Regions from separate parts of the Arthrobacter sp. YC-RL1 genome, predicted to be linked through region 1. Evidence: riboswitches for the same ligand, from Rfam matches in the RefSeq annotation. Region 1 holds a riboswitch; the other holds the start of a gene.
The links. A riboswitch is a leader RNA that binds a small molecule or an ion and turns the genes downstream of it on or off. The one in region 1 is predicted to bind S-adenosylmethionine.
Positions count from the first base shown of each region.

Region 2: linked by a shared signal. The riboswitch ahead of ATC04_RS03675 (OsmC family protein) and the one ahead of ATC04_RS00925 (flavin reductase family protein) in region 1 are both predicted to bind S-adenosylmethionine.

Region 1 is NZ_CP013297.1:193,533-200,913, reverse strand. Features, by position in the region: gene ATC04_RS00940 (MFS transporter) at 1-582, opposite strand, end outside; gene ATC04_RS00935 (ZIP family zinc transporter) at 636-1,376, opposite strand; gene dnaB (replicative DNA helicase) at 1,438-2,793, opposite strand; gene ATC04_RS00925 (flavin reductase family protein) at 3,395-3,895, opposite strand; SAM riboswitch class IV at 3,993-4,109, opposite strand; gene ATC04_RS00920 (XRE family transcriptional regulator) at 4,461-5,015, opposite strand; gene ATC04_RS00915 (DMT family transporter) at 5,014-5,982, shown strand; gene ATC04_RS00910 (NAD(P)/FAD-dependent oxidoreductase) at 6,072-7,381, opposite strand, start outside.
Region 2 is NZ_CP013297.1:792,712-800,092, forward strand. Features, by position in the region: gene ATC04_RS03665 (hypothetical protein) at 1-889, opposite strand, end outside; gene ATC04_RS19205 (cytochrome P450) at 966-1,373, opposite strand; gene ATC04_RS03675 (OsmC family protein) at 1,783-2,334, opposite strand; SAM riboswitch class IV at 2,366-2,487, opposite strand; gene ATC04_RS03680 (DEAD/DEAH box helicase) at 2,637-5,861, shown strand; gene ATC04_RS03685 (MarR family winged helix-turn-helix transcriptional regulator) at 5,952-6,395, opposite strand; gene ATC04_RS03690 (BadF/BadG/BcrA/BcrD ATPase family protein) at 6,653-7,381, shown strand, end outside.

The DNA of each region.
Region 1 (7,381 bases):
GATGGCGCAGAAGGCGAGGGCAACCAGCCCCATGACACCCAGGAACACCCAGCGCCAGCCGATGAACGTCGCAATCAGCCCGGCCAGCCAGGGGCCGATCAGCGCGGGCAACACCCAGGCGGTGGCGAAGAGCGCGAAGATCTTCGCATGCAGGCTGCCGGGGTACGCGCGCGCGATGAGCACGTAGATCGCCACGGTGATCGCGCCGCCGCCGATGCCCTGGAGGATGCGCCCTGAAATCAGGATCTCCATGCTGCCCGCGGTGCCGCACACCAGAAGGCCCGCCAGGAATACCGCCACCGAGGCGAACAGCGGAATCTTCGGCCCCCAGCGGTCGGTGATTTCGCCGGCCGCCACCATGCCCAGCATGCCGCTGGCCATGGGCGCAGCGAAGGACAGGGCGAACAGCCGCTTCCCGTCCAGCACCTCGCTGACCAGCGGCATCACCGTGGTCACCGCCATGGCCTCGAACGCGACCAGGAACACCAGGATGAACATGCCCAGAGTCGTGGACAGGTACTGCGGCGCGTAGATGGTCTCGACGCCGGGCGCACCGGTACGAGAGCTTTTGTTCTGGGGCATGGAATCATTCTCGCAGAACCGCGGCGGCTTCAGTCCACCCGTGGGATCGGCGGCTATCCGCCCAGTGCGTGCAGCGAAAAGGCGCTGAGGAATCCGGCGGTGACCAGCAGCCCGGTGTAGTCGTGGTCCACCGCGTAGGCCTCGGGAATCATGGTGTCGGCGATCATCGTGAGGATGCCTCCCGCGGCCACGGCGGTGGTGAAGGCCAGCACCTCGGCAGGCATGCCCTCCAAGGCAATCGCCCCGATGAAGGCGGCCAGACCGCTGGCCAGCACGATCGAGCCCCACAGGGCGAAGATCGACCGGCTACTGCGCCCGGAGGCCTTCATATCCGCCGAACTAGCCAGCCCCTCGGGAATGTTGGAGACGAAAATGGCGATCAGCATGGTCGGATTCACGCTGGCTCCCGCGACAAGCCCCAGGCCCAGCGCCACGGATTCCGGGATGCCGTCGATCAGCGCGCCGACGGCGATGGCTGATCCGGAGGAGGATCCGGAGCTGCCTGCCTGGGTGCGGCTTCTCTTGCGGCTGCGCCTGGCCAGCAGCGCGTTGGCGCCGAAGTAGAGCAGGGCGCCGGCAGCGACCCCGGCGGCCGTGGCCGCCAGCCCGCCCATGGTGAAGGCCTCCAGCACCAACTCGAAGCTCAGCGCGCTGACCAGCACGCCGGCGCCGAACGCCATGACGGCGCAGACCCAGACCCGGGGAATTCGCAGCCACCAGGCCGCTACGGCCCCGATCAGCAGCGCTGATCCGGCCACGGTTCCCCAGAGCAACGCTTGGAGGGAGACGAACATGACACCCACTATAGTTGGCGGTCAGCCAACCCAGTAGGTGCCCTGGAAATGCCGGCCGGGGCTACCCTTCCGAGGACATGTTGCTGAAGCGCGAGTAATGTCCCTGGAATGCCACGGTGATGGTCTTGGTGGGACCTGCACGGTGCTTCGCGATGATCACGTCGGCTTCGCCCGGACGGTTCTCCTTGTCGTACACATCGTCGCGGTGCAGCAGGATGACCATGTCGGCGTCCTGCTCGATCGAGCCCGATTCGCGAAGGTCCGAGACCATGGGCCGCTTATCGGTACGCTGCTCGGAACCACGGTTCAGCTGCGACAGCGCAATCAGCGGCACGTCGAGCTCCTTGGCCAGCAGCTTGAGGTTACGCGAGAACTCGGAGACTTCCTGCTGGCGCGATTCCACACGCTTGCCCGAACTCATCAGCTGCAGATAGTCGAGGATGATCATGCGCAACTCGTTGCGCTGCTTCAGGCGTCGGCACTTGGCGCGGATTTCCATCATGGACATGTTCGGCGAATCGTCGATGAACAGCGGGGCCTCGTTCAGCCGGCCCATGGTGGTCGCGATCTTGGTCCACTGCGCGTCCTCCACCGAGCCCTTGCGCAGGTCCTGCAGCTGGATGGATGCTTCCGCCGAGAGCAGGCGCATTGCGATCTCGTTGCGGCCCATTTCCAGGGAGAAGAACACGGTGGCCATGTTGTGCTTGATGGCCGCGGAACGGGCGAAGTCCAGCGCGAACGTCGACTTGCCCACGGCGGGGCGGGCCGCGATGATGATCATCTGGCCGCCCTTCAGGCCCTGGGTCAGCTCGTCGAACTCGTAGAAGCCGGTGGGCACGCCGGTGATGCCGTCGCCGGCGTTGGCGGCGTTCTCGATCTCGTCGACGGTACCCTCGATGATTTCGGACAGCCGCACGTAATCTTCGCTGCCGCGGTTCTCGGAGACCTTGTAGACCTCGGCCTGCGCCTCGTTGACGATGGCATCCACCTCGCCGTCGGGCGAGTAGCCCATCTGGACGATACGGGTTCCGGCGTCCACCAGGCGGCGCAGCACGGCGCGTTCGCGCACGATTTCCGCGTAGTAGCCGGCGTTCGCGGCGGTCGGCACCTGCTGGATCAGATTGTGCAGGTAGGCGGCTCCGCCGACGCGAGCGATCTCGTTGCGCTTGGTCAGCAGGTCGGCCACGGTCACGGCATCCGCGGGCTCGCCGCGGCCGTACAGGTCGATGACCGCCTCGTAGATTGTTTCATGGGCGGGACGGTAGAAGTCGGTGCCGCGAAGGACTTCGACGACATCGGCAATGGCGTCCTTGGAGAGCATCATGCCGCCAAGAACCGACATCTCGGCTTCGATATCCTGCGGCGGCTTGCGCCCCGCATCCGATGCTCGCTCTTCGTAGATCGGCTCTGCGCTCATTACAGACACTTCCATCCCCTATGTAACCGCCGGGAAACCACTTTTGCCATGTCGGCAACTGTCCATCGTGTCAGCACCAACCGACAGTTGGGCCCGGAGCCCTTGTGGATAGTCTTTCCCAGTGCCAACACTAGGTGGGTTATTAACAGAGGTAAACCCTGATATCCACAGAATATGTGGATAACCTACAACCTCCTGTGGATTCCCCTGTTCACTACGTGGGGATAATCCTGTGGATTACCCCACTTAAATGCCAGACATTAGAACTTGACTTGGGTATTTATGTTTTCACAGCTGTGGATAGAGAGTTAATTTTTTCCACTGCACACAGGCTCCGAAAGCGTTATCAACAGCCAAAATCCCGGAATCAAGGTGTTTTTCACAAGTTATCAACCCCAATCAACAGGCTATCCACAAAGCTGTGGATAGTGCTGTGGATAGCAGCTCCGTCATAATCGCGTGATGAGCGGTGGAAGCCCGCAGGTCGGCGAACTCCAGTCCATGGATACCGGGCATCCGGGCCCGAAGCTGCGCGGTTTGGAATTAAAAACGCTGCGGCGCGAAGGATGATTCTTCGCGCCGCAGCGTCTGGTGATGTCAGTTAAACGAGTTCGGGCACTGGCAGTGAGTGAAATCGCGAATCGTGGAAGATCTGCGGGGAATGGTTGGAGAAGTCATGACCGTGGACCTCCAGGAAGATCACCCAATGGTCGCCGGCTTCCACTTCGTTGTAGATCGAGGTCTCCAGCCAGAGGGTGGATTCCTGGATGAACAGTGCGGCTTGCTCAGTCTCATGGGTATCTACGCCGGCAAAGCGGTCGCCGTGCTTTGAGGCGATCTGCCCGCAAATCCCGTCGTTGCGCTCGCTGAGCACCGAGACGCCGATACGCTCCGCGGCACGCAGCTTGGGCCAGGTGTTGGAGGTTTTCTGCACCGCGAACATGACCAGGGCTGGCTCCAGCGATACTCCGACGGTAAAGGACGACGCGACGAGGCCGGTTTTCTCCCCGTCGATGACGGCGCAGAGTGCGGCGACGCCTGATGGGTGCTGCGCGAAAACCTTGCGCAGGGTCAGCGGGTCAAGATCCTGATTCAAAGACATGGCTCGATTCCTTCGGGTCGTGCCCAACGAGCGGGAACGTCCGGCAACAGCCCGTGGAGTTCACTTCTGCGCGCTGCCAGATGTTTGCACACTCGATGTGCGGTACTTGTGCCACGCGTTCTTGCGTGGGACCGAATCCTCACCTGGAGCACCCCACTACCGTTGAGAGGGTTGCCGGCCAGCAAGCCAGGGCTTATAGCTGACGCTCTTGATTCTGGTTAAAACCATATTGCTCGTTACGCCGCACGGTCAAACATTTCACTTCTCAAATCGCAATATTCAAGAAATTGTTCGACTCCTTCGGTAATTTCCGTGTTTCGATCATCCTTTTATTCGGAAGTTTCAGTCATTTTGCACGCATCTCCAGCCAACTTGTGCGGTTTGATTTCAAAGAATGCAGCGGGCCAAGGCAATCAAGCCGCTGGCTTCGTACATCTGCCATGCCGAGGGCAGGCGTCGCCCAAGCCCCCACAGACTTGCAGAACCCGACTCCCCGGACACCCCCGGGCGGTCCACAGCGATTCTTCCGCCAGAAGTACCGCCGCGCTGGCGGCCAGCCCGCCCGTCACGAAATGACGTTTCGAACGAACTTCACCGGTTCCGCGCCGGCATTCACGTAGGAATAGGACTGCGAACTGGGGTAGGTTGCATGTTCCCCCGCGTTCAGGTCCAGGACCGTCGAGGCGAACTCAATGAGCAGCTTGCCGTGAACTACCAAGATCATTTCCGACCAGCCTTGGGGATCGGGCTGGGCGTCATATCGTTCGCCGGGCGCAAGCACCCACGTCCACAATTGCACCTCTTCGCTGGCGGGGGCCGACCCCAGCAGCATCGCCCGACTCTGCGGACTACTCCCCTTCCACGCCAGTTCATTGATTTCGGAACGGGCCGCAGTAGGCGCGGTCACCAGATCAACGAAGCGAATTCCCAGCGCTTCCGCCAATTGGTCGAGTCCCGCCAGGCTGATATTCGCCTCGCCGGCTTCGAGGTTGATGATCGTGCGTCGGCTGACCCCCGAGCGCTGCGCAAGAATTGCCTGGCTCAGTCCCGCGCGTTTTCGGAAGTCGCGGAGATTGGATCCAACGTTGCGGAGAACCGGAGAGTCACTGGAATCTTGCATGTGCACTATTCTGCACTATATGATGTGCAGAATGGTGCATATTTCTGCCATACGGGAAAATTTTTCACTCAGCAGGCAAGAAGCCGCCCTCCTTGCCATCACGTCCGTTTGGGGCGGAACTTTCCTGCTGATTCACTTGGCCATGCGCCACAGCGGACCGATGTTCTTTGTCGGCGTCCGATTTGTCATCGCAGGCTTGGTCGCCGCGGCCATTTTCTCGAAGTCGCTCCGCAGGATCACCGGCAGGGAGTTATGGGCCGGAACGGCCATCGGCGTGATGATCTTCCTGGGTTATGGGCTGCAGACCCAAGGGCTTCAAACCATCAATAGCAGCACTTCGGCGTTCCTGACAGCGCTGTACGTGCCGATGGTTCCGCTGTTGCAATGGCTGGTCTTTCGCCAGCGCCCCCACACGATGGTTTTGCTCGGGGCGGGTCTCGCCTTTGTCGGACTACTGCTGCTGGCTGGACCGGGTGCCGTCACCCTGGGCTTGGGCCCTGGAGAGATCGCAACCTTGGCGAGCACCCTGCCTATGGCCGCAGAAATCCTGTTGATTGGCTTCTACGCCGGCAAGGTCAACCTGGGCAGGGTCACCGTCATCCAGCTGCTTGTTGCCGGCGGCCTCGGATTCTCCGCCATGCCGGCAGCCGGTGAATCCGTCCCCGAGTTCTCCTGGCTCTGGGCCGCCCCTGCCATTGGCCTGGGAGCCGCAAGTTTCCTGATCCAGGCGACCATGAACTGGGCGCAGAAGTCCGTCTCCCCCGCCCGGGCCACCATTATCTATGCCGGGGAACCGGTCTGGGCCGGAATCTTCGGCCGCATGGCCGGTGACCGGATGCCTGCCTTGGCCTTGCTCGGCGCGGCGGTCATCGTGGCCGGGACGTTGCTCAGCGAGATCCGACCGAGACCGGAGGACACGACACGGGATCAGGCTCAGGCTCCGAATCAGGACGCCCTGACCGAATAAGCCCGCAGACCTTTGGCACGCAGCCCTCGGCCCGCCCGGTCGCACCATCGAACCGGGCGGGCCGAGGACCCTCCAGACGCATCCCCGCGTCAGAGCCGGTGGAAGCTTTCGGCGAGCGCGTACACAGGAGTGTCCAACCCCTCGTAGCGTGCCTTGAGCTGCAGCCCCAGATACTTGGAGTAGTGCCGGGACTGGTGCAGGTTGCCGCCGTGGAACCACAGGTTCTTGACCCTGGTCGGCTTCCACATGTTGCGCAACTCCCCCTCCCACGGCCCGGGATCCTTGGTGGTGCCCGAGCCTAGGCCCCAGCATTTGCCCACTTCGTCGGCGACTTCCTGGGAGATCAGCTGCGCGGCCCAGCCGTTCATGGAGCCGTAGCCGGTCGCGTAGACCACCGCGTCGGCGGGCAGCTCGGTGCCGTCGGCCAGCACCACTGAATGTTCGGTTAGGTGCGAGACCTCGCCCTTGGCCAGCGCGATGGACCCGTCGGCCACCAGCTCCGAGGCGCCGATGTTGATGTAGTAGCCTGAGCCGCGGCGCAGGTACTTCAGGAACAGCCCCGAGTCGTCGTCGCCGAAGTCCAGGTCGAACCCGGCGTCGGTCAGCGACTGGTAGAACTGCGCGTCGTCCTCCCTGATCTGGGCGAAGGCGGGTTTGTGGAATTCGGGCAGCACCTTGTACGGGATCGAGGCGAAGATCAGGTCCGCGGTATCGGTATCGATCCCGTTGGCCAGCGCCTCCTCCGAGTACAGCGGCCCGAGCACGGTTTTCATCAGCGATTCGGAGCGCACGATGTGCGTGCTGGAACGCTGGACCATCACCGGCTTGGCGCCGTTGTGGACCAGGTCCGCGCAGATGTCGTGAGCGGAGTTGTTCGCGCCGATCACCACGACGTTCTTGCCACGGTAGGACTCGCCGCCCGGGTGGGTCGAGGAGTGGTTCTGCTCCCCGGCGAAGATCTCCTGGCCCGGGTACTGCGGAAGGTTCGGGATGCCTGACATGCCGGTGGCCATGACCAGGTGCGTAGGGCGCAGGGTCAGCGGCTGACCGTCGCGGAGAACCTGGACGATCCAGCCTTCGGACTCGGGGTCCTTGCGCGCGCTGACGGCCTCGGTCAGGGACCAGTAGTCCAGTTCCATGAGCTTGGTATAGCACTCCAGCCAGTCCCCCATCTTGTCCTTCGGCGTGAACACCGGCCAGTGGTCGGGGAACTCGATGTACGGCATATGGTCGTACCAGACCGGGTCGTGCAGGGCCAGGGAGTGGTAGCGCGAACGCCACTGGTCGCCGGGCTTGGGGTGCTTGTCGATGATCAGCGCGGGCACGCCCATGCGCTTGAGCCGTGCTCCCAGGCCGATGCCGCCTTGGCCGCCGCCGATGACCAGCACGTAGGGCTGCT
Region 2 (7,381 bases), 600 kb from region 1:
CTCCGCAGCCCGGGCAGGCAACGAGCATTCTCTGGAGATGCTTGAGCGTGGGTGCGTGCATAAGCCGGTGGCAATCGGCGCATAGCAACGCTGCGTCATCAACATGGTCCTGGATGTCCCAATGCAGATCGACATGACGATCGCGGAAGAAGTGAACCGTACTCCTGCCCTTGATATTAGTCTGGCAGCCGTCGCAGTAGTCGGTTTCTGAATCATGTCGCTGCGCGAGGGCCAAGGCATGCACCGTGGCTGTAGCTTCCGACTCGCTATCGACCCTGCAGGCTCCCGCATCGAGGTACAACGGGCGCGGATTTTCAACGAGCCCGGTCAACGCTTTGAGAACGCGCTCCGCGAGCTGGGGATTGAGCGCCTGCGAGGAACGAGGCAGCCCGGAATCGCACAGCTGTTCGAGGTCCAGCAACGAAATCGGCTGGGCGAATGTTGCCTCACGGCGGACATCATAGGTTCGCCCTTCTAATGAATTCACAGTTTCCAATGCCATAACCAACGGCGGCGTCGTGGCAAGGACGGTAAGTACCATGGTGCCTGCCGAAATTTCTTCCCCGATATTCCAGACGCGTTGATCCATCCTGGACACATCGAGGTAGGCTGCGGCACCGATCGCGTCAGGCTCCCAGCAGAAGTACAACTTCTTTTCGGATCCCAGCGTGAAGGGCATCTCGGCACCGATTTCGTTGCGCTGGCGGTTCAGCAGCGCGTTTGGCGGGAAATGGGGCCTAGGCTGTTCCTCGAATGGCTCATGCTGGTGAATCATGTCGATTAGTTCCTGACGAGTCATATCCATGCAGGCCCAAGCCTGCTCGGGTGACGTCAACTGGCCGTAGCGGGAAATCAGTTGTGTGCGGTCGAAAGAGCGGTAGTCGGTCATTAGGTCAGGACCCCCGGTGCGATGAGCTAATTGTTGACTAGAATCTATCCGGTTCTTCCGACAAATTGGCGACCAACTACCAGATGATCAGCGGAAGCTTGCTGAATCCACTGCCGGGGAAGTGGGCGCGGACCGGCGGATCGTTCTCGATGGACACCAGCCGGTGGACGCGCAAGATCAGTTCTTCGATCAATACCCGCAGTTCCAGCCGTGCCAGGGGCGCACCGGGGCAGTTGTGGATCCCTGCCCCGTAAAGCGAGTTCAGGCTCGGATGCCGGTCGAGGAGGATGTCGTCGGGATCTCCGAAAGCGCTTTCGTCGCGGTTGGCCGACGCCCCCATGGTGCTCACACGTTTGCCGGCAGGAATACGTACCCTGGAAATCTCTACATCCTTTATAGCGACCAGCCGGTCGGAAACTAGCGGTGCAGGGGAGCACAGTATCCGTCGGTAACGGCATCGACCAGGCGTGAAGCAGACTCGCAGGGATGCCGAGTCTGGTCGAAATTGTGGTTAGTTCGCTTACTGTCCAATTGCTCAGCAGGCTGACCAGTTCCTTCATCGGTCATCTTGCGGTCGTAGACCCACTCATTCATCAGACAGGTGGTCAGATCCTTTGACGCGTTTCCCCAGCACAGCGCCAGTTCCTCAGCGGGATGTAGCCGCCGATCTCGATGGCGTTTTGCTTCATGGCCGTGCGGTTCTGCTCTCCGGTCGCAACACTGCCGAGACGCCTCGGGATCCTTGGGTCCCACTGGACAATTTTCGGCGCAGACATGGCAGCTTCTTCCGGTCCTTAGCCTTCGCAGTCAGCCTATGAGTGCCACGCCGTGGAAACAAGGCTCTGTGTAAAGCATGGCGTCGCCCGTGAAGCGGGCAACGCCATGCTGATCAGCTAGTTGTTGGAAACCAGCGAGATCTTTGTGCTCACCGGCACCGGATTGGCGAACAGATCCAGAACCGGGCAGTGGGCGTCGACTGCCTGGCGCAGTTCATCGTAGCGCTCCGCGGTTTCCGGGCCGGTGATCTGCACATCGAGATCCACCGAGGTGAAGCCGGGGCGGATCGACTTGTCGATGCCGAACAGGCCGCGTACATCTAAATTCCCGTTGGCCACGATCTTGACGTCGTCAACCTGAATGTTTAGACGCTCGGCGTACAGGCGGTAGACAACCACCTGGCAGGAAATCAGGGCACCGAGCGCATATTCGACAGGGCTTGCTGCCAGGTCATCGCCGCCCAGTGCCGCTGGCTCGTCCACGGTGAAGGTGTGCTTGCCGGAGACGATGTTGCTGGCCACCGAGCCAAAGCCCTCGCCCTGGACGGTGAAGGTCAGCTTGGCGCTGTCCGGGGCGGTGGAGATGCGTTCGCCCCAGCCGGTGCCAGCCTGCTGCAGGCGGACGGAGCGGTCTTCGGCAACGGAAAGGGTGGAAGCTGCGGTAGACATGAGGAATTGATCCCCTTTCTGGCGCAAGGGGCGCCATCGCTTACGAATCTGTCTTTCAGGTCCGTCGAATCATCACCTGGAGCACCCCGCACAATGACGCGAATAGGGTTGCCGTCCAACCAGCCAGGGCTTGTGTGGTTAGAACTCGTGATTCAGTAGTTACTTTTCTACCGGGTTTCTTCGTGGTTGGTAAATAGCTTTCTTCATGTTTCGTCACAGGAAGAACTGTCCATTGCGTCGATAGAATTGATCACGAACTCCGCGCAGTTACGGCGCGGCCTCCTACCCGAGAAGTTGTGAGCATGGAATACCAGCTGACCCCCGTCGCCGCTCAAACCCTGGTCACCGAAGGCGAGTACAGCCAAGGGTGGCTGATGGCCAATTCCGGGCAGGTGACCATTTCAGACCGTCGGCAGATGCCCGGTCGTTCGATCGTTTCCGGCTGGGTTCTCCGGGCCTTCGTCGTGGTCCAGCTTTCCATCGAGGGCACGAGCATCAGCTTCAGCAGCCGTTGCGATGCGCATCCGGAAGAATATTCCTGCGCGGATGTCGCAGCGTTGCTCGTGGAAGCAACCCAGATCGGCAGCGGCGGCTTCGCAGTTTCGGATGTAGTCAGGGCAGAAGACACCTGGAAAGCTCCGCAGGCTCCGCAATGGGAACGGACCCTGAAGCGGCTGCTTCCGCAGGTGCCTGCCGGTGCTGAGCACGAAAACGACCTTGAAGAGGAACCACTGGGACTGATCCTCAAAGTCATCCCCGCCACTCGATTTGGCCGGCCGACCTTGAACCTCAACGCGCGTCCGGCCCGCAGGGGAACCCGCAGCCCCTGGGTCCAGACCGGAGTATCTTGGCGTAAGCTGCCATTTGACGACAGGTTCGCCAAGGAGCAGCGCCGCGCCGCCAACGAATTGGTCATGCTCAACGAACGATCCCAGCATGACCAATATGGCCATGTCTGGGATGCGACCGACTGGATCATCCTGAACAACTTGCCCGGAAAAGACCTGCGCGAAGCCTTCGACCTGATCCATGAAACCGGAATTCACATTGTCAACGGCAACGCCAGCAACCGCAGCGAGGTGTCTTTTGCGGATCTTTCCGGTTCAGCCTTTCTCGACTTGCGGCGAAACGACAGCGGCCTGACCATTGAAGGCATTTTCCGCGGTCCGAACGGCGAAACGGATAACGTCTTGGCATTGGGCAACCCGCCGTCCATGATTGCCTTTGCCGACAAACCGCTGGACAAGGCGAAAAATCTTTCACTGGCACCGCTGGAAGACGCGGTAGGGCCGGAGCTGAGGGATCTCATCAGCGCCGGCGCAATGATGGTTCCGACCAAAGACATCGAGGACTTCGAAAGTGGGTACCTGAACTCCCTTCGGCAGGTGGCACCGGTGCGCAGCGAAGATGCCAGCTACAGGGTTCCCCAGCCGGCACGCCCGGTGCTCCAGCTTCAGCTGACTGAAACTGGAACTGGTTTGACCATGAGCTTTGCGTGGAAATATCCGCCCAAATCGCCACGCCAGAAGTCGGTTGAACGCGAGATCATCAGCTCGGTGAACGACAAGCTCGGCGGGGACCAACCACTGGGCCAGACGACCAAGAACGGTGTCTTCCCAGAACAAGAACTCTCCAAGAGCCAAGCCATTGAATTCGTCATGTACCTCCTTCCGTTGCTTGAGGAACACCCGGATATCCTCATCACCGGCCACGAGCAGTTGCCGAGCTATTCACTGAATTCCGAACCGGCCAAGGTGAGCATCGAAGCGGGGGAGAGCACCGGAGACTGGTTCGACCTGGCCGTCGAGGTGTCCATCAACGGGATGAAGGTGCCGTTCGCCGAATTGCTTTCCGCATTAACCATGGGGGACGAATACTTGGTCCTTGAGGACATGACGGTGATTCCGATTGACGGACCGGAATTCCACCAGCTGCGCCAGCTGGTCCAGGAAGCCGGGGAACTGGGCACCGTGTCCGGCAACAGCATCCGAATCCACCGCTTGAGCATCGACTGGTGGCAGGAATTGGTGGACTTGGGCATCATCGAAGCCCAGGAAAACCAGTGGCTCCAGACCATGTCTGAACTGACCAACGGCGAGCAGCTGGAGAAGATCGACCTCCCCGACTCGTTCACGGCGCAACTGCGACCGTACCAGGAGCAAGGCGCCGCCTGGCTGAACTTCCTGCGCACGCATTCGCTGGGCGGGGTGCTGGCGGACGACATGGGCTTGGGTAAGACCGTCCAGCTGCTGGCAGGCCTCGAACAGGCCCGCACCCAGAACCCGGAGCAGAAGTTCCTGGTGATCGCTCCGACCTCTGTGGTTGGCAACTGGGTTAACGAAGCGCATCGTTTCACCCCGCAGATGCGGGTCCAGTCCATCACCTCCACGGCGAAAAAGGCAGGGAAGAGCATTGTCGAGCAAATCGGCGATGCCCAACTGGTGGTCACCAGCTACGCCATTTTCCGGTTGTCATTCGAAGAATTCGAGGAGGCAGGGTTCTCCGTGCTGATTCTCGATGAGGCGCAGCAGCTGAAGAACCACACGTCCAAGGGATACAAGCAGGCGCGCCAGCTGCCGGTTCCGTGCAAGCTGGTGGTGACCGGTACCCCGATGGAGAATAACCTGATGGAGCTGTGGGCCCTGGTCTCGCTGGCTGCGCCCGGTCTGCTTGGCGGCCAGAAGGCATTCAAGGACAACTACCAGAAGCAGATTTCCGACGGCGACTCGGAACGGCTGGAACGGCTCAAGAAGCGGTTGCGCCCGTTTGTGCTGCGCCGTACCAAGGAACAGGTAGTTCCGGAGCTTCCCGCCAAGACCGAGCAAGTACTGGAAGTCGAGCTGGAACCGGCGCACCGCAAGGCCTATGACCGCCGTTTCCAGCGGGTGCGCCAGGAAGTGCTGGGACTGGTGGATGACGTGGATTCCAACCGGTTCAAGATCCTGCAGTCATTGACCCTGCTCCGGCAACTGGCGCTTGACCCTTCCCTGGTTGATGAGGGAAATGCTCCCAGCGCCAAGTTGGAGATGTTGCGCGAGCTCATGGCGGACGCAGTCGCCGAGGGGCACAAGATCTTGGTCTTCAGCCAGTTCACCAGCTTCTTGGGCAAGGCGAAAGACATTGCGGTGGAACTCGGAATCGACCACGGTTACCTGGACGGCGCGACCAGCGGTCCCAAGCGCAAGGACATGATTGACGGGTTCACCGACGGGCAATTCCCGGTCTTCTTCATATCGCTGAAGTCCGGCGGCTTCGGCATCAATCTGACCACCGCCGACTACTGCATCTTGCTGGATCCCTGGTGGAACCCGGCGGCCGAAGCGCAGGCCATCGACCGTGCGCACCGCATCGGCCAGACCAAGCCGGTGTACGTCTACAGGCTGGTTGCCAAGGACACCATCGAATCCAAGGTGCTGGCCCTGCAGGCAAAAAAGACAGCACTATTCAACGACGTACTGGGCGAGCAGACGGATGCGGCACAGTCCTCGGTGCTGAGCGCGGATGACTTCCTGGCTTTGATGCAGTAGGTCGTTTTGCTGCTGTACAGCGAAAGGCGGATTTCTGATCAAAAAATTTGATCAGAAATCCGCCTTTCGCGTGTTCAGGGTCCGGAGCGCCTACACGATGTCGTCAAAGGTCGAGTTGAGCCGGTGCATGAGAATGCCGAATTCTTCCAGATCGTCGTGGTTCCAGTCGCTGAGGTGGTTTCGTAATTGCTGGCGCAGCATGTCGCCACTGGAACTCCATTTCTCGCGGGCCTCATCGGTGGCGGAGACCAGCTGAGCCCGGCCGTCCCGCGGATCCGGAACCCGGGAGACCAGCCCGATGGACTGCAGGTGCTGCACTAACCGCGACACTGTGGCCTTGTCGAGGCGGAGCTTTTCGGCGAGCACACCCTGCTGCTGGGCGTCTTCGCGGATGACGACTGCGAGAAGCCGGTAACCCTGGTCCTGGAGTTCAGGATGGATGATTTTGGCGCGGCGAACCAGCATCTGGCGCGCACGAAACAACAGGGCGGTGAATTCGTCTTCCACCTTTTGCATCAGCTGTTCTTCTTGCATGTTTTCTATTCTAAGATTTTTTGCGGTTCCATGACGTGATTGGGCACAATTCGCTCAAAGAACTAATCGCGCGCCATTCGTAAATTGCATTCGGCCGATTCTGTTCTTTCGCCAATTGCCGGGTTTTCCACGGAGCCATTGAGGCCCAGAACTCCGACCAGGCTGAAAAACCGTCCGTCATCACGGCCGCATGTCACGGGGAATCGATCCGCAGGTTGAACATAGCCTATGAATGACGACAGGGAGATCTAATCATCATGTTCCACACGCAACTGGCGGTCGACGGCGGTCAAACCGAAATAAAACTCAGGATTATCGACAAGGGCTACGTCGCGGAACGTCGCCTGCCTGGGGTCCAGACGCATCTGCCGGTACTGCCGCAGTTGGCGGCCGCTATCGGGCACGCAGCAAGTATCCGCGGTACCGGATTCGACGTCGTTTCCATCGGCACCACCGGGCTGACCAAGGCCGAGCATGACGCCGGGGCGCTCAGGGCGATGCTGCAGCCAGGCGTGGCCTCGGGTCTCAACCTTGCCCATGACTCAGTTTCCAGTTATCTGGGCGCGCTGGGAGACCGGCCCGGGGCGGTCGTTGCCGCCGGAACCGGCGTGGTCACCCTCGCCGTCGGAACCAACAACACGGCCCGCGTGGACGGCTGGGGCAACATCATGGGGGATGCCGGCAGCGCCTACTGGATGGGGCAGCAGGCATTATCCGCGGTGATGCGCGCGCACGATGGCCGCGGACCGCAGACAGCGTTGACCGGCCCGGTCCAAGAACGTTGGCCGGAGCTAGAAGAAGCCTACATCCAGCTCCAGGCCGCGCCCGACAAGATCGCCGTGGTGGCCTCCTTCGGGAAGGAAGTCTCCCGCTACGCCCAGACCGATCCGGTCGCTGCCCTGATCTGCGATCTCGCGGGCAAAGAGCTGGCCCATTCGGCGGCCGCCGCATTGCGCCGGACAGGCCAAGCCGATGCCTCGCAGGCA